3 regions of the Streptomyces sp. NPDC015139 genome follow, and region 3 is predicted to be linked to each of the others. Evidence: riboswitches for the same ligand, from Rfam matches in the RefSeq annotation. Region 3 holds a riboswitch; each other region holds the start of a gene.
What was found. A riboswitch is a leader RNA that binds a small molecule or an ion and turns the genes downstream of it on or off. The one in region 3 is predicted to bind cyclic di-AMP.

Region 1 (5,715 bases), on a different contig from region 3:
CGCGGTCCCGGGCGCAGGAGTGGGTCGACGAGGCCCTGGCCCGCGAACTGGGCCTGGACCGGGAGGCGTTGGCGGGGCGCTGACGCGCCGCGCCGTACCTGCGGGGGCGTGGTCGTGCCCCTCGCCGTGGGCCGCACGGGTCGGGGCACGAAGAACCGCTCACCGGCACCGGTCACCCGTACCGGTGGCTCCGGGTCAGGCCACGGAGGCGATCCGGAGCTTGATGTCGTCCGGCGACAGCGGTCCCTTCGCCGTCACGTGGTCGCCGGAGGACTCGCCCCGCAGCCGGCGGCCGATCCACGGCACGAGGTACTCGCGGGCCCAGTGGACGTCGTCCCGGCGGACCTCCAGGGTGCCCCGGGGCGGCAGCGGCGGCCACGGCTGCTCCGGGTCGGCCGGCACCTCGAGACCGAGGGCCTGACCGGCGCGCAGGGCCACGCGCGTGTGCCCCTCGGGCGAGAGGTGGAGCCGGTCGCTGTCCCAGGCCCTGCGGTCCTGTACGGACTTGAGGGACCACAGGTCGAGCACGGGGCAGCCGTACCGGTCGGCGATGGCGCGCACATGCCCGTTGTACGTGGCGATCTTGCCGCGCAGATGCTTGAGCAGCGGGACGCCACGGGTGTCGAACCCGGTCGTCACCATCACCGTGCCCGCGGCCTCGGCCAGCGGGGCCAGGGCGCGCTCGAATCGCTCGGCCACCTCGTCCGGGTCGGTGCCGGGGCGGATGATGTCGTTGCCGCCGGCGCAGAAGGACACGAGGTCCGGGGCCAGTTGGGCGGCCTGGGGAAGCTGGTCCGCCACGATCTGGTCCAGCAGCTTCCCGCGCACGGCCAGGTTGGTGTACTGGAAGTCGCCCTCGGGACGCCGGTCGGCGAGCAGTACCGCGAACCGGTCCGCCCAGCCCACGAACGCCCCGTCGGGACCGGGATCGCCCACGCCCTCGGTGAAGCTGTCCCCCACCGCCACGTACGACCCGATCACTGATCTGTTGTCACTCTTCGAATCGTCTGCCACATCGGACCATGATTCACCTTCGGATGTGACCTACGCGACCGTAGGCCGGGGTTGACGAACGGTGAGATGGGACACTCCTAAAGAATTCGCCAACCGGGAATACCGAAGGCCGGACCCGGGGATCGGGGGTCCGGCCTTCGGTGGCCTGTCCGGCAGGTGGTCGTGGTGCGGACCGTGTCAGCCGACGGGGACGCCGTGCTCGCGGAGGTAGGCGACCGGGTCGATGTCGGAGCCGTAGTCCGGCGTCGTGCGGATCTCGAAGTGCAGGTGCGGGCCGGTCACGTTGCCGGTGGCGCCGGACAGGCCGATCTGCTGTCCCGCCGTCACGGCCTGGCCGGCCGAGACGGAGAGCTGGGAGAGGTGGCCGTACTGGGCGTAGTGGCCGTCGAGGAGCTTGATGACGACCTGGTTGCCGTAGGCGCCGCCCCAGCCCGCCGAGACGACCGTGCCCGCGCCGACGGCCTTGAGGGGGGTGCCGGTCGGTACGACGAAGTCGACGCCGGTGTGGTAGCCGCTGGACCACATGCTGCCGGCCGTGTGGTAGGCGGTGCCGATGGTGGCGCCGGCCACGGGGAGGGTGAAGCCGGTGGCGGCGGTCGTCGTGGGGGCGGACTCCGCCGGCTTGGCCGCCGAGGCCTGCCGCGGGGCGACGGAGGCCTTCGTGGGGGCCGGGGTCTTCGCGGGGGCCGAGGGCTTCGGAGCGGCCGAGGAGTGCTGCGGGGCGGCGGGCTCGGTACGGGTCCGGGCTGCCTGCTCGCCGAGCGTCAGCTTCAGGCCCGGGTGGATCAGCGCGGGGTTGTCGCCGACGACCCGGCGGTTGTCGTCGTAGAGGCGGTGCCAGCCACCGCCGACGTGCTGCCGGTCGGCGATCGTCGCGAGGCAGTCGCCGGCCTTGACGGTGTAGATGTGCGCCGTCGCGTCCGCCTCGGCGGCGGACCTCTGCACCGCGGCGGGAAGGGACTGCGCGGCCTTTCCGGAGACGGGCTGCGCCGCGGGGGCGGCGTGCGCTCCGGTGGCCCCGAGGAGCGGGAGGGCCAGAGCGGCGCCACCCGTTCCGGCGACGGCGATGGAGCGGGAAAAACGCGGGGTCTTGGGACGTCGGTGCTTACCCTTCGCGGGCATGGCGCATTCCTCTCCGACGCCTGCGAGGTCAGCTGCCGGGTTCGGGCTGGAGTCGCCCGGCCGTGCGGTGCGCGGCTTCACCCCTGGCCTGTCGCGAGAACCGGGACAGGCGGTCGTGCCTGGTGGGTCCCCCGCTCCTGCCGAACACGGGTCATATGTGCGGGAACTCCGGGCGGCGGCAGGATTCGGCGTTCCGTCCGGATTGGTGGCGAACGTAAGCGAGCAGGACGGGTGGAAACAAGCGCCCCGTTCCGGCCCTTCCGGATGCGCAAGATCGAAGGCGGGAATGCCCGGTGACCCTCCGTGCATTCCCGTCTTCCGGGCCAGTTCGATTTCCCTTTGCGGCACCGGAATTACGTGAACATGTCGCGCGACGTACGGTCACGAATGTGACGCCCCTCACACGGAGTCCCACCACGTCCGTTTATTTGCTGGCGAGTTGGACTTGAGGTACCAAGACGGGTTAAAGGTTCAGATGCGACGTAGACGGACAATCGCCGCATCCAGGTCACCCTTCAGCCCCGTCCGCAGGCCGTGGTGCAGCAGTACGGCACCTCGGTGCACTTCGCCCGATTCGCGGCATTCGTAGGACGCTGTCGGGTCGAGTCCGCGCAGCCGCACCGCCGGAACCGGCTCGCCGTAGCTCTGCGACCGAAGCCAGGCGAGGACCACCGTCTCGTCCCCGAGGACGTACTGGACGGCACTCAGCCCGTCCGCCGGGGGCCGCAGCCGGTACAGCTCGCCCCGCTGGACGACCGGGCGGATCTCCTTGTAGAGCTCCACCCAGCCCCGGGCCTCGGCCAGCTCCTCCGCGCTCCACGCCGTGAGGTCTCCGCCGACGCCCAGCACGCCCGCCATGGCGCTGACGAAACGGAACCGCAGCGAGCTGACCCGGCCGTTGAGCTGGGTGTTCGGGCTGTCGGTGACCCAGGCGGCCATCACACGCGCGGGGTGGATCTGGCTGAAGCCGTGCTGGATGGCGAGCCGGTCCAGCGGGTCGGTGTTGTCGGAGGTCCACACCTGGTCGGTACGGCTCATCACCCCGAGGTCGATCCGGCCGCCGCCGCCCGAACAGGACTCGAAGGCGACCCCCGGGTGCGCCGCGCGCAGCCGGTCCAGCAGGGCGTACAGCGCGTGGACGTGATCGATCCACAGGCGCTGCGGGTACGGCTCGCCGGGCCAGCCGGCGTCGGTGAAGCAGCGGTTGAAGTCCCACTTCACGTAGTCGATCGGGGTGCTGGTGAGCAGCGCGTCCAGCTGCTGCCAGAGGTGGTCCCGGACGTCCTCGCGGGCCAGGTTGAGGACGAGCTGGTTGCGCAGCTCCGTCCGCCGGCGGCCCCGCTGGTACTGCACCCAGTCGGGGTGGGCCCGGTAAAGGTCGCTGTCCTGGTTGACCATCTCGGGCTCGACCCAGATGCCGAACCGCATGCCGAGGCCGTGCACCTGGTCGGCGAGCGGTTTGAGACCGTGCGGGAAGCGGCCGGGGTTGGGGCTCCAGTCGCCCAGCCCGGCGCGGTCGCCGGTGCGGGCACCGAACCAGCCGTCGTCCACCACGAAGAGTTCGCAGCCGATCTCGGCGGCGCGGCGGGCGAGGGCGGTCTGCTGCTCCTCGGAGATGTCGAAGTGGGTCGCCTCCCAGGAATTGAAGAGCACGGGCCGGTCCCGCTCCGCGTCCGGGACGACGTACGCGCGCTGGTAGGCGTGCCAGGTGCGGCTCGCGGCGCCGAACCCGCCGGCGCTCCACAGACCGGCGAAGACCGGGGTGGTGTACGCACCACCCGGCTCCAGGAGCAGCAGGCCCGAGTCGTCGTATCCTGCGCCGCCGGTGATCTGGACGCGCCCGTCCGGGAGTTGGGCCACGGAGATCCGCCAGGAGCCGGACCACCCGAGCGCGCATCCGTAGACCTCGCCGTGCTCCTCGGTGGCGTCGGTGTCGAGCGCCACCCAGGGCAGGTGCTGGTGGCCGGTGTGCCCGCGGCGACTGCCGATGATCTTCTCGCCGTAGGTGAGCGGAGCGGTGGTGAGCCGGGACTCGGCGGCCCAGCGGCCGTGCAGCTGGGACAGCCGCCAGCCCTCGCGGTCGGGCAGGGTCCAGGTGGCGGCGTCGGCGCGCAGCAGCTCCACGCGCGCCCGGCCACCGTTGGCCACGGTCACCCAGCGCTCGACCACGTCACCGCGCATCCGGTGGTGCAGGGTGATCGCCACACCGTCGTCGTCGAAGAGGAGCCGCAGTTCCTCCCCGTCGCCGGCGGTCCCGTACGACACGAAGCGCCACTCGGTGCCGCGGCGTTCCTCGGTGCGCACGGACAGGGCGGGGCGGACGAAGCGGGGGCCGCCCTCGACCGGGTACTCCTCGCGGCCGTCGAGCGGGGACTCGAAGGGCCAGTAGCCGGGCAGGGGGCTCGCGGCCAGGGCCTCGGCGTCGTCGAGCGCGATCCGCGGCCCCCAGTGGAGGTGCAGCAGCTCGTCGGCCTCGGTGAGGTGCAGGGCATAACTGCTGGTGGGCCCCGACAGGAGCCAGGTACGACCGTCTTCGGCGATATCCACCATCGAGACCTCACAGGTGTCAACAGATCCGCTCAAGCGCGAACATCATCAGACTCCGTAACCCCTGGTGGCAACGCCTGTGGACAACTCATTGCCTGAGGAAAGTGATGTCGTATGGTCGACGGAGCGCCCGTCGACGAGCCGCGCCGGCGGGGCCGACCGCGAGGAGCCCCCGTGACGCAGCAGGTCCCGTCGACCGAGCCGGAGCTGGCCGGTGTGCGCAATTTCCGTGACGTGGGCGGGCTGCCCACCGTGGACGGTCGGCGGGTGCGCCAGGGAGTCCTGTTCCGCAGTGGCCATCTCGCGCACGCGACCGCGGCGGACGCGGCCTTCCTCGCCACCCTCGGTCTGCACACGATCTTCGACTTCCGCAACGCGGCCGACCAGAAGCTGGAGGGCCCCGACGTCGAACTGCCCGGCGTGCGGAACGTGAACCTGCCGTTGAGCGACCCGGCGGACGGCGCCGAGTTCTGGAAGATGGTGCGCGACGGCGATCTCGACCAGCTCCGCGCGATCCTCGACGGCGGCAAGGGCGCCGGCCGGATGATCGCCTCCTACCGGACGATCGTGAAGCGGCGCACCGGCGAGCACTCCCGGGTGCTGCACTCCCTGGCGGAGGACAGCGTGCCCGCGCTGATGCACTGTGCGGCCGGCAAGGACCGCGCGGGCATCTCGATAGCCGTCACGCTGCTGGCCGTGGGTGTGGAGCGCGAGGCGATCGTCGCCGACTACCTGGAGTCCAACGCCAAGCACCGGCGCTACAAGGTCCGCCGCAGCGGCAGCCAGGACAGCGCGTACACGCCCGAGGTGATGGAGCTGCTCAGCCCGCTCTTCGACGCGCGCGCCGAGTACCTGGAGGCGGCGTTCGACAGCATCGAGGAGACCTGGGGCGGCGTGGACGCCTACCTGGAGAAGGGCCTCGGCCTCTCCGCCGCGTCCCGCGACCGCCTGCGCGCGCGCCTGCTGAACTGAGGGACCCGGGGGCCCGGCGCCGGGGACTCCGGGCCCACCGCGTCAGCCCTTGGCGCCGAC
Region 2 (5,715 bases), on a different contig from region 3:
GGACGGCGGTGCGGGAGGCGTCGCCCACCGCCGAGGAGCTGGTCGACGCCTGCGCCGGCGGGCGGACGGTGGTCGTCGTGGCCACCGGCGAGGGCGAGCCCGCGCTCACCGACGGTCTGGCCCGGCTGGCCGGTTCCGGGCGCGTCTCCATGCCGGAGCTGGAGCTGCTCCCCGCCTCCTACGACCTGCCCGGCGCCCGCCTCCTGGACCTGGTGCAGGTCATGGACCGCATCCGTGTCGAGTGCCCCTGGTCCTCCCGGCAGACCCACCTGGGCCTGGCCAAGTACGGCATCGAGGAGGCGTACGAACTGGTCGAGGCGATCGAGGCCGGCGACCGCGAGGAGCTGCGCGAGGAACTGGGCGACGTGCTGCTCCAGGTGGTCTTCCACTCCCGCATCGCCGAGGAGGACCCGGAGGCGCCCTTCTCCGTCGACGACGTGGCCGCCGGCATCGTCACCAAACTCATCCACCGTCACCCGCACGTCTTCGGCGAGGAGAAGGCCGAGACGCCGGAGGACGTCAAGGAGCACTGGCTGCGCACCAAGGCCGAGGAGAAACAGCGCACCTCGGTCACCGAGGGCGTCCCCCTCGGCCAGCCCGGCCTCGCCCTCGCCGCCAAGCTCGCCTCCCGCGCCCGCACGGCGGACCTGGACGTCCCGCTGCCGCAGGGGGAGGGCGTCGGCTACGAGCTGCTCGCGCTGGCGGTCCGCGCCGAGGCGTCCGGCGTCGACCCGGAAGCGGCGCTGCGCGCGGCGGCACGGGTCTACCGGGACGCGATACGCGCGGCGGAGGGCACGGGCGGGGCGGACGGCCCGGCGCCGCAGGAGGAGTAGCGGGGCCGGGGCGGCCCGAGGGTACGGAACCCGGCGGCGCGGGGCACGACACCGCGGGCGGGACGGCGGGCCCGTCCGGATACCGTCGAGGGGTGACCGACCAGCCCCGCCCCTCGACCGCCCCCGCTTCCGCGCCCGAGCTCTTCACCTGGGAGTTCGCCACCGACCCGTATCCCGCCTACGCCTGGCTGCGCGAGCACGCGCCGGTGCACCGCACCCGCTTGCCCAGCGGTGTCGAGGCCTGGCTGGTCACCCGCTACGCCGACGCCAAGCAGGCCCTGGCCGACCAGCGGCTGAGCAAGAACCCGGCGCATCACGACGAGCCCGCGCACGCCAAGGGGAAGACCGGCATCCCCGGTGAGCGCAAGGCCGAGCTGATGACGCACCTGCTGAACATCGACCCGCCCGACCACACCCGGCTGCGCCGGCTCGTCAGCAAGGCGTTCACCCCGCGCCGGGTCGCCGAGTTCGCGCACCGCGTGCAGGAGCTCACCGACCATCTCATCGACCGGTTCGCCGAGCGTGGCTCCGCCGACCTCATCCACGAGTTCGCCTTCCCGCTGCCCATCTACGCCATCTGCGACCTCCTCGGCGTCCCGCGCGAGGACCAGGACGACTTCCGGGACTGGGCCGGGATGATGATCCGGCACGGCGGCGGACCGCGGGGCGGGGTCGCGCGGTCGGTGAAGAAGATGCGCGGCTACCTGGCCGAGCTGATCCACAAGAAGCGGGCGGCCCTGCCCGCCGAGCCGGACCCCGGCGAGGACCTCATCTCGGGCCTCATCCGCGCCTCCGACCACGGGGAGCACCTCACCGAGAACGAGGCCGCCGCCATGGCCTTCATCCTCCTGTTCGCCGGCTTCGAGACCACGGTCAACCTCATCGGCAACGGCACCTACGCCCTGCTCACCCACCCCGAACAGCGCCGGCGGCTGCAGGAGTCCCTGGCGAGGGGGGAGCGGGACCTCCTGGAGACCGGGGTGGAGGAACTGCTGCGCTTCGACGGGCCGGTGGAGCTGGCCACCTGGCGGTTCGCCACCGAGCCGCTCACCGTCGGCGGGCAGGACATCGCGCCGGGCGACCCGGTGCTGGTCGTGCTGGCGGCGGCCGACCGGGACCCCGCGCGGTTCGCCGACCCGGACGTGCTGGACCTCGCCCGCCGCGACAACCAGCACCTCGGCTACGGCCACGGCATCCATTACTGCCTCGGCGCGCCGCTCGCCCGCCTGGAGGGCCAGACCGCGCTCGCCACTCTCCTCACCCGCCTGCCCGACCTCCGGCTCGCCGCCGACCCGGCCGAACTGCGCTGGCGCGGCGGACTCATCATGCGCGGCCTGCGCACCCTGCCCGTGGAGTTCGCTCCGGCCACCCCGGCCACCGGGGGAACCGGCGAGGGACCGGCCCGGAGTTCGTAGAACCGTCAACACGACAGGCGTTCAACTCTGTGATCTTCACGTGATCTGCGCGGCATGAACTTGTGACAAGTGATCGTCTGCCGATACGTTCCTCCCTCAGCGTGGCGACGAGCACCATCCGCCGCGTCGGTCCTGCTGTCGCACGAAAGGCTTCCGCATGCTCTCCGGGAACGGCCGCCATCGTCGCCCCCGTCAGGCTCCAGCTCTCCTCGTCGCGGCCGGAGTGACCGGCTCCGCCATCGCCATCCCGCTGCTCGGCGCGGCGAGCGCCAACGCGGCCGACGGCACCACGTGGGACAAGGTGGCCGAGTGCGAGAGCGGCGGTTCATGGAGCGCCGACACCGGCAACGGCTACTACGGCGGACTCCAGATATCGCAGGAGGACTGGGACAAGTACGGCGGCGGGCAGTACGCCTACAGCGCCGACGAGGCCAGCCGCTCGCAGCAGATCTCCGTCGCCGAGAAGATCCTGGCCGACCGGGGCACCACCCCGTGGGCCACCTGCGCCCTGCTCTCCGGGCTGACCCAGAACTCCGGCTCCCTGGACGTGGACACGGGCGTCGACGAGTCCGGGAACGCGCAGGATTCGGGCGACTCGTCCGGATCGGGTGACACCTCCCCGTCGTCCGGTCTGCCGGATTCGTCGAAGTCCGACGACTCCTCCGCCTCCGACTCCACCGGCTCCTCCGGCTCCAAGGCCGACTCGGACTCCTCCGGTGACGCGCACGGGAAGTCCACCTCCCACCCGGACAAGGGCGGCAAGGGGCACGGCACCGAGGGCGACTCGACCGGTACCAACGCCCCCAAGTCGGACAAGTCCACCTCCCCTGACACCGGTGACGCCGGAAGCTCGCAGGAGGGCGGCGGCTCGCCCACGGCCGTTCCGGATGCCGGCAACTCGGACAATTCCCAGCAGAACGCCGGATCCTGGAGCCTGGTCGACACCGGCGCGCTCAGCAGTGGCGGACGTCACCGCGGCGAGAGCGCGGACGAAAACGTGACAAACGGTCAGGACTCCACCTCGACCGGCCGTCACGCCTCCCGTGGGGAGGACGACTACACCGTGCGTCAGGGCGACTCGCTCGCCTCCATCGCCGAGTCCCTTGCGGTCGAGGGCGGGTGGCGCGCCCTCTATGCCGACAACAAGAAGGAGATCGGGTCCGACCCGAACCGCATCACTGCCGGTCAGACCCTGGAAATCGGTACCGAAACGGACGCCGGATAGCGGGAGTTGGCGCCCCACTTGCGGCGCTAATGTCCGGTTTGGTGAAAGTGTGGGATGAGTCTCAGAAGCCCTGATCGTCTTTGAAATTCCGCGGATCGCGTGTCTACGGTCAAGGCCGCTCGTCACCACGAGCCCCGGCAGTCGCAACGCCGAATCCTGCCAGCGGTTGCCCGGGAACAGTCGTCGCGTCATGCGCCGTAGGCAGGAGCGGGGGACCCAAGGTAAGTGCCGTTGCCGGCAGTTGAGCCGGCACCGGCTTGGGGTGAAGCCGCACTCCGCGCAAGCGGGAGTGCGGCCGGGCAACTCAACCGGCCCGAACCCGACAGCTCACCTCGCAGGCGTCGGTGAGGGGATCGATCCATGCTGTTCTCCAGCAAGGGCAAGCACCGTCGTCCGTCCAAGGCCGTCCGCGCCGTCGCGCTCGCCGGTGTCACCGGTGCCGCCGTCGCCGCTCCGCTGATGGCGGCCGGCAACGCCTCCGCCGCCACCGCCTCCCAGTGGGACGCGGTCGCCCAGTGCGAGTCCGGCGGCAACTGGTCCATCAACACCGGAAACGGCTACTACGGCGGTCTGCAGTTCTCCGCCTCCACCTGGGCCGCGTACGGCGGCACCGCCTACGCCCCGCAGGCCAACCAGGCCGGCAAGGCGCAGCAGATAGCCGTCGCCGAGAAGGTCCTCGCCGCCCAGGGCAAGGGCGCCTGGCCGGTCTGCGGCACGGGTCTGTCGAGCACCCCCTACAACGGCTCGACCGGCTCCACCTCGACGACCGGCTCCTCGTCGAAGACGACCACCACCACCCGCTCCACCGACACGCAGGCCGCCTCCCGGTCCGCCGAGCGTCCGGCCGCGAGCAAGACCGTCACCACCCCGACCGGCAAGAAGGTCAAGAAGGGCGACGGCGAGTACAAGGTCGTCAAGGGCGACACCCTCAGCACCATCGCCACGAAGCACCACGTCCAGGGCGGCTGGAAGAAGCTCTTCGAGCTGAACAAGGACATCGTCGAGGACGCCGACATGATCTTCCCCGGTCAGCAGCTGCACCTGAAGTGACACCCGGCTCCCGGCCGGACCACAGCGCCCTCACATCCCCGGTGCGCACCCTGGAGGTGCCCACCCCGAAGACCCCGTGAGGGTCACCCCCGTCCCCACGGGCTCCCCGCCCCGGCGCGTCTTTCCCCCGTACGCGCCGGGGCGGGGTTTTTCGTCTCCCGGTCCGCTTCCGGCCCTTTCCCTGTTCTTCATCGCTCCCCCCTTTGTTCCGACGGTGAACAATGGGTACCGTCTGCGTGTCCCGCCCTGTCCACGGGGCGGTCGGTCGGTGGCCGACGGCCCGTGGACGGATAGGCTCTAGGCGCAAGGCCCGGAGCCGTGAGGCACCCAGCCCCGCACTTCCAGCGTCACATCCAAGAAGGAGATGCTCGTGCCGTCCATCGACGTCGTCGTAGCCCGGGAAATCCTGGACTCCCGAGGCAACCCCACGGTCGAGGTCGAGGTCGGCCTCGACGACGGCAGCACGGGTCGTGCCGCCGTCCCGTCCGGCGCCTCCACGGGTGCCTTCGAGGCCATCGAGCTGCGCGACGGTGACCCGAACCGCTACCAGGGCAAGGGTGTCGAGAAGGCCGTCCTCGCCGTCATCGAGCAGATCGGCCCGGAGCTGGTCGGCTACGACGCCACCGAGCAGCGCCTGATCGACCAGGCCATGTTCGACCTGGACGCCACCGACAACAAGGGCTCGCTCGGCGCCAACGCCATCCTCGGCGTCTCCCTGGCCGTCGCGCACGCCGCCTCCGAGGCCTCGGACCTCCCCCTCTTCCGCTACCTGGGCGGCCCGAACGCGCACCTGCTGCCGGTGCCGATGATGAACATCCTGAACGGCGGCTCGCACGCCGACTCCAACGTGGACATCCAGGAGTTCATGATCGCCCCGATCGGCGCGGAGTCCTTCTCCGAGGCGCTGCGCTGGGGCACCGAGGTCTACCACACGCTGAAGAAGGTCCTGAAGAGCAAGGGCCTGTCCACCGGCCTCGGCGACGAGGGCGGCTTCGCCCCGAACCTGGACTCCAACCGCGCCGCCCTGGACCTCATCCTCGAAGCGATCAAGGAAGCCGGTTACGTCGCCGGCGAGCAGATCGCCCTCGCGCTCGACGTGGCCGCCTCCGAGTTCTACAAGGACGGCAAGTACCTCTTCGAGGGCAAGGAGCGCTCCGCCGCCGAGATGACGGAGTACTACGAGGAGCTCGTC
Region 3 (5,715 bases):
GGGAACTCCAAGCCCTTGGCGGTGTGCAGGGTCATCAGCGTGATGACGCCGTCGCCGTCCTCCTCGTCGGGGATCTGGTCCGAGTCGGCGACCAGGGCGACCTGCTCCAGGAAGTCGGCGAGCGTGCCCGTCTCTCCCTCGGCGCGCTCCTGCTCGAACTCCAGGGCCACGGCGGCGAGTTCCTGGAGGTTCTCGATGCGCGTCTCGTCCTGCGGATCGGTGGAGGCCTGCAACTCGGCCAGATAGCCGGTGCGTTCGAGTATGGCCTCCAGCACCGTCGCCGGTCCCGCCCCGGACTCCACGATCGTCCGCAGGTCCTCCATCAGCGTGTTGAACCGCTTGACCGCGTTGGTGGAGCGCGCGGCCATGCCGTACGCCTCGTCGACGCGCTTGAGCGCCTGGGGGAAGCTGATCTTCTCGCGCTGGGAGAGGGCGTCGATCATCGCCTCGGCGCGGTCGCCGATGCCCCGCTTGGGCACGTTGAGGATGCGGCGCAGCGGCACCGTGTCCTCGGGGTTGGCGAGGACACGCAGGTAGGCGAGGACGTCCCGGACCTCCTTGCGCTCGTAGAAGCGGACACCGCCGACGACCTTGTAGGGCAGGCCGACGCGGATGAAGATCTCTTCGAAGACACGGGACTGGGCGTTGGTGCGGTAGAAGACGGCGACGTCGCCCGCCTTCGCCTCGCCCGCGTCGACCAGGCGGTCTATCTCGTCGGCGACGAACTGGGCCTCGTCGTGCTCGGTGTCGGCGACGTAACCGGTGATCCGCGCGCCCTCGCCGGCGTTGGTCCACAGGTTCTTCGGGCGGCGGGACTCGTTGCGCTCGATGACCGCGTTGGCGGCGGACAGAATGGTCTGCGTGGAGCGGTAGTTCTGCTCCAGCAGGATCGTCGTCGCGTCGGGGTAGTCCTCCTCGAACTGGAGGATGTTGCGGATCGTCGCTCCGCGGAAGGCGTAGATGGACTGGTCCGCGTCACCCACGACGCACAGCTCGGCCGGCGGCAGGTCGGACTCGCTCGGCGGTACGTCCACCGGGTGCGCGGCGGTGCCGACGAGCTCGCGGACCAGGGCGTACTGGGCGTGGTTGGTGTCCTGGTACTCGTCGACCATGACGTGCCGGAAGCGACGGCGGTAGTGCTCGGCGACGTCCGGGAAGGCGCGCAGCAGGTTGACCGTCGTCATGATCAGGTCGTCGAAGTCGAGGGCGTTCGCCTCCCGCAGCCGCGACTGGTACAGGGCGTAGGCCTGGGCGAGGGTCTTCTCGAAGCCGTCGGTGGCCTGGGCGGCGAAGTCCTCCTCGTCGATCAGCTCGTTCTTCAGGTTGCTGATCTTGGCGCTGAAGGACTTGGGCGGGAAGCGCTTGGGGTCGAGGTCCAGGTCACGGCAGACCAGGGCCATCAGGCGCTTGCTGTCGGCGGCGTCGTAGATCGAGAACGACGAGGTGAAGCCGAGCTTCTTGGACTCCCGGCGCAGGATGCGCACGCAGGCGCTGTGGAAGGTCATGACCCACATCGCGTGGGCGCGCGGGCCGACGAGCTGCTCGACGCGCTCCTTCATCTCGCCCGCGGCCTTGTTGGTGAAGGTGATCGCGAGGATCTGGCCGGGGTGCACATGCCGCTCGGCGAGCAGGTGCGCGATGCGGTGGGTGAGCACGCGGGTCTTGCCGGAGCCCGCACCGGCGACGATGAGCAGGGGGGAGCCGGCGTGCGCCACGGCGGCGCGCTGGTTCTCGTTCAGCCCCTCCAGGAGGGCCGCCGGGTCCAGGGCGGGGCGCGGGGCGCCGTCGCGGTAGTGGGCGTCCCGGTCCGGCGGCACGTCGAACTTCCCGCCGAACAGATCGTCCGGAATCGGCTCCGGGGCGTGATCGTGCTCGGGCGGCGGCGGGGGCTCCTCGTCGTGCCCACGAGGGGGCCGGAGGTCCGCCAGGAAGCTGTCGTCAAAGAGGCTGCTCATCGCTCTACGAGTCTAGGGCGCCCCACCGACAACCGGTCCCGGTCCCCGGAACATGGCCCGCGGACGGCCGTTCCCGAGTACTTCCACGACGGCATCGATCTTCCCGGCGAACCCCCTTCATACCCCTCACGCTGCGGAAGCGCCTGGTCACCCCTGTATAAACCTGACCTCAGGTCACAGAAATGTATCGGACAAACCGCTCACCAACCTTCACAGGAGACACACGAGTTGGCTAGGTTGCCGTCAGGCCGCACGACCCCACTCCGGCGAACGTCGCCGGGCCGCGCGGCCTCCGCCGAGTCCGGCGCGCCTCGCACGGCGCCCAGAGCCGGGGACCCACCGATCCCGGGGTGAATCGGCCGACTCCCACCCGGGACGACGCCGTAGGGCAACCCTTCCGAACCACCCGCCCGAACCCGACAGCTAACCCGGTAGGCGGCCGTTTGGAAGGAGTCGCCAGCCTTGGCGTCGCACCGCAAGCCGCGCCCCGGCGGCACCCGTGGACCGGGCCTGCGCGGCCCCGCTCTCGCCACCGCCGCCTTCACCTCCGTGGCCGTCCTGTCGCAGACGGCCGAGGCCGCCGCCGACGACGGCAGGCCGAGCATGGAGGAGATCGAGAAGAAGATCGACGAGCTCTACCGCCGGGCCGACTCGTCTCCGGAGGACGAACCGGCGGCCAGGCAGCGCGCCCGCGAGGAGGAGCCGCGCCAGGAGAGCGCCCGCCGCGGGAACCGGCGCGCCAAGGCGCCGGAGGGGCGAGTGGCGCCCGCCGCCGGCCCGGACACGGCCGCCTTTCTCCTCACGGAGTTCCCGCAGGACCACTTCGCCCAGAACAGGGTGATGAACCGGCTGGCCTCGCGCGTGCGGGACACGGCCGAGCGCGGCAGGACCGGCAGGAGCCCGCGGACGGCGGACACCGACGCCGCGCCCTACGACGTGAAGGCCGCGAAGGCCGCCGTCCAGCGCAAGCTCGCCACCACGCGGGACCTGCTCTCGCGGCTCCCCGCCCAGGGACACGCGCGCCCCGCCGAGTCCGACCCCACACCCTGGGGCGCCGCGCACCCCGCCGAGCCCGACCCGGCGCCCTGGCAGGACGCGCTGCCCGCGGTGCCCGCACAGGCGACGTGGGAGGACGGACCCTCCACGGCATCCACCCCCGCGGCCTGGGAGGACGGACCCTCCACCGGCTCGGCCCAGGCGGCCTGGGAGGACGGACTCCCCGCCGCGTCCGCCCCCGCAGCCTGGGAGGACGGGCTGCCCGCCGTACCCGCCCCGGCCGCCTGGGAGGACACCGGCCCGCAGACGCACGCGGCCGCGACGTCCTCCACCGCACCCGCGCCTTCCGCGTCCACGGTCGCGCAGCAGGCCACCAAGGCCGAGAAGGCGATCGCCTTCGCCCGCGCCCAGCTCGGCAGGCCCTACGTGAGCGGTGCCAGCGGCCCCGGTTCCTACGACTGCTCCGGCCTCACCCAGGCAGCGTGGCGGGCCGCCGGTGTCACCCTTCCGCGCGCCGCCCGCGACCAGGCCGTCGCGGGCACTGCGGTGGCCCTCGCCGACGCTCGCCCCGGTGACCTGGTCTTCTTCCACGAGGACAGCAGCCATGTGGGTCTGTACACGGGTGACGGAACGATGATCCACGCCCCGGAACCGGGCGCCTACATCCGCGAGGAGCCTGTCCACCGAGGCGGCGAGGCGCTCGTCCTGGGCGTGGTCCGGCCGGCCTGACCCCTTCCGCCCGCGCATCCACGCGCGCGTGCCGGTGTTTTTGCCCGCTACGCGCGCGTGGCCTGCCCGGTCGGCCCGTCGCGGCTGCCTAGCATCGGCGCATGCCCGGCATCTCGGAATTGCGTGCGTGGTGGGCGGGGTGGCCTCCCGCCGCCGGCGCCGCGGTCATGGCGACCGGCATCGTGTCGATGGGCCTGCACCTGTCCGGCGACGAGACGCTGTCCCGGGTGGTGCTGCTCCTGGCCGCGATCGCCTGGGTGGCGCTGGCGGCCGACTTCGTCATGCGGCTGGCCACCGACCGGCCGCGGTGGCTGGCCGACGCGGCGACTCCGGGCGCGCTGACCGCGGTCGCCGCGACGACCGTGCTGGGCACCCGGCTCTCGGTGCTGGGCTGGGAGACCCTGGCCGCGGCACTGCTCGCGCTCTCGGCGCTGCTCTGGCCGGGGCTGCTCGTCTTCGTGATGCGGCACTGGGACCGGCGCATGCCGGGTTCGGTCTTCCTGGGCTGTGTGGCCACACAGGGCCTCGCCGTGCTGGGCGCCACGCTGGCCGCGGCCGTCGAGACGGCGTGGCTGGCGCACACGGCGATGGTGCTGTTCTGGCTGGGGCTGGTGCTCTACGGCCTCGCCCTGGTCCGCTTCGACCTGCGGCAGGTGCTGGAGGGCGCCGGGGACCACTGGATCGCGGGCGGGGCGCTCGCGATCTCGGCGCTGGCCGGCGCGAGGCTGATCGCGGCGGGTGACGGGCCCATGTACCTGTGGAACCTGGACGACCGCGGCGTACTGCGCGACGTGACGGCGGCCCTGCTCGTGCTGGATCTCGCCGCGTACGCCGTGCTGCTGGTGGCCGAGGCGGTCCGACCCCGGCTCCGCTACGACCTGCGGCGGTGGGCGACGGTCTTCCCGATGGGGATGACGGCTGCGGCGACGCTGTCCGTCTCCACCGCCATGGACGCCCCGTGGCTCAGGGTGCCGGGGCAGGTGCTGGTGTGGGTCGGGGTGGCGGCGTGGCTGGCCACGGCCATGGGTGCGCTGCGCACGGCCCGCGCCGGCGGCGGGCCCGGCTGACCGTCGGGTCCGGCCGGGCCGTCAGCCGCGGCCGCTCAGGTCCACAGGACGGCGATGAAGACGTTCGCCGTGGTCAGCGCGCCGACCAGGGCGAACAGCCCCTTGTCAACCCGCTCCTCGTCGCGCTTCACGTAGACCAGCCCGAGGATCACGATCAGCAGGGCCAGCTTCACGCCGATCTTGAGGTTGTTGACGTGGTGACCGTCGGCCTGGTTGAGGCCGACCAGGGCCACGCCGGTGACCAGCATGGTCGCGGCACCGTGCAGCATCCCGGGCACGAACCGGGCCGTGCCCCGGCCCATCGCCTTCATCTGGGTGAGGAAACCGCCGAGCAGCGCGGCGATGCCGATGATGTGCAGGCCGACGAAGAGATGGATGAGTACGTCCATGGAGCCGGAGCCTAGCCAGGGACCTGCCTGGCTCTTCGCACCGGGCCCCTCGCACCGCCCTCACCGGCCGGGCCCAGGCGGACGGTCGGAGCGGACGTCCGGGCCTCGTCACCCACCGCCGACGATCTTGCATATATGCGCGCCATAGCACCACACGCATCCCGCCCGTCCCCCTTTCCGCGCTTCGGTCACCACGCTGCGTGAAGGTGTCGACTCCGGAAGGTCAACACGGTCACATACGGTCGTTCCGCGATCCGTCGAAGCCAGTTCCGCACACCGCGTTACCGACTCGTCACCGACCGGTTTAGCGTCCTCCCCCAGGTGACCGGCTCCCCACCGCCGCCCGGGCCAGGGGCGGCAGTCGGCCACCTCCGCCGAGAAAGGCCCGGCGGTGGCGCGCTCCCCCTGTACGGGCCGCCGCCGGGCACGTCGACCGCTCGGTCGCACGAGTCCTACGGAAAGGTCGTGACGGTCCAGGTGGCAGCCCACCGAAAGCCCCGGCAGAGTCCGCTCAGCGGCCATACGGTCCGGACGGCCGCCACCCTCGCCCTCGCGGGCGCTGCCACGGCCACGGCGTTC

Region 1: linked by a shared signal. The riboswitch ahead of ACF08B_RS01270 (peptidoglycan DD-metalloendopeptidase family protein) and the one ahead of ACF08B_RS12100 (NlpC/P60 family protein) in region 3 are both predicted to bind cyclic di-AMP.
Region 2: linked by a shared signal. The riboswitch ahead of ACF08B_RS04515 (transglycosylase family protein) and the one ahead of ACF08B_RS12100 (NlpC/P60 family protein) in region 3 are both predicted to bind cyclic di-AMP.

What each region holds. Positions count from the first base shown of each region.
Region 1 covers NZ_JBIBUW010000001.1:279,033-284,747, reverse strand. The annotation lists gene ACF08B_RS01280 (TetR/AcrR family transcriptional regulator) at 1-83, shown strand, start outside; gene ACF08B_RS01275 (SGNH/GDSL hydrolase family protein) at 196-981, opposite strand; gene ACF08B_RS01270 (peptidoglycan DD-metalloendopeptidase family protein) at 1,192-2,136, opposite strand; cyclic di-AMP (ydaO/yuaA leader) riboswitch at 2,141-2,337, opposite strand; gene ACF08B_RS01265 (alpha-galactosidase) at 2,608-4,686, opposite strand; gene ACF08B_RS01260 (tyrosine-protein phosphatase) at 4,858-5,655, shown strand; gene ACF08B_RS01255 (DUF6126 family protein) at 5,698-5,715, opposite strand, start outside.
Region 2 covers NZ_JBIBUW010000002.1:4,664-10,378, reverse strand. The annotation lists gene ACF08B_RS04530 (nucleoside triphosphate pyrophosphohydrolase) at 1-833, shown strand, start outside; gene ACF08B_RS04525 (cytochrome P450) at 926-2,248, shown strand; gene ACF08B_RS04520 (transglycosylase family protein) at 2,406-3,473, shown strand; cyclic di-AMP (ydaO/yuaA leader) riboswitch at 3,657-3,829, shown strand; gene ACF08B_RS04515 (transglycosylase family protein) at 3,834-4,523, shown strand; gene eno (phosphopyruvate hydratase) at 4,888-5,715, shown strand, end outside.
Region 3 covers NZ_JBIBUW010000003.1:742,001-747,715, forward strand. The annotation lists gene pcrA (DNA helicase PcrA) at 1-1,955, opposite strand, end outside; cyclic di-AMP (ydaO/yuaA leader) riboswitch at 2,265-2,409, shown strand; gene ACF08B_RS12100 (NlpC/P60 family protein) at 2,418-3,680, shown strand; gene ACF08B_RS12105 (tellurite resistance/C4-dicarboxylate transporter family protein) at 3,782-4,747, shown strand; gene ACF08B_RS12110 (hypothetical protein) at 4,783-5,136, opposite strand; gene ACF08B_RS12115 (NlpC/P60 family protein) at 5,614-5,715, shown strand, end outside.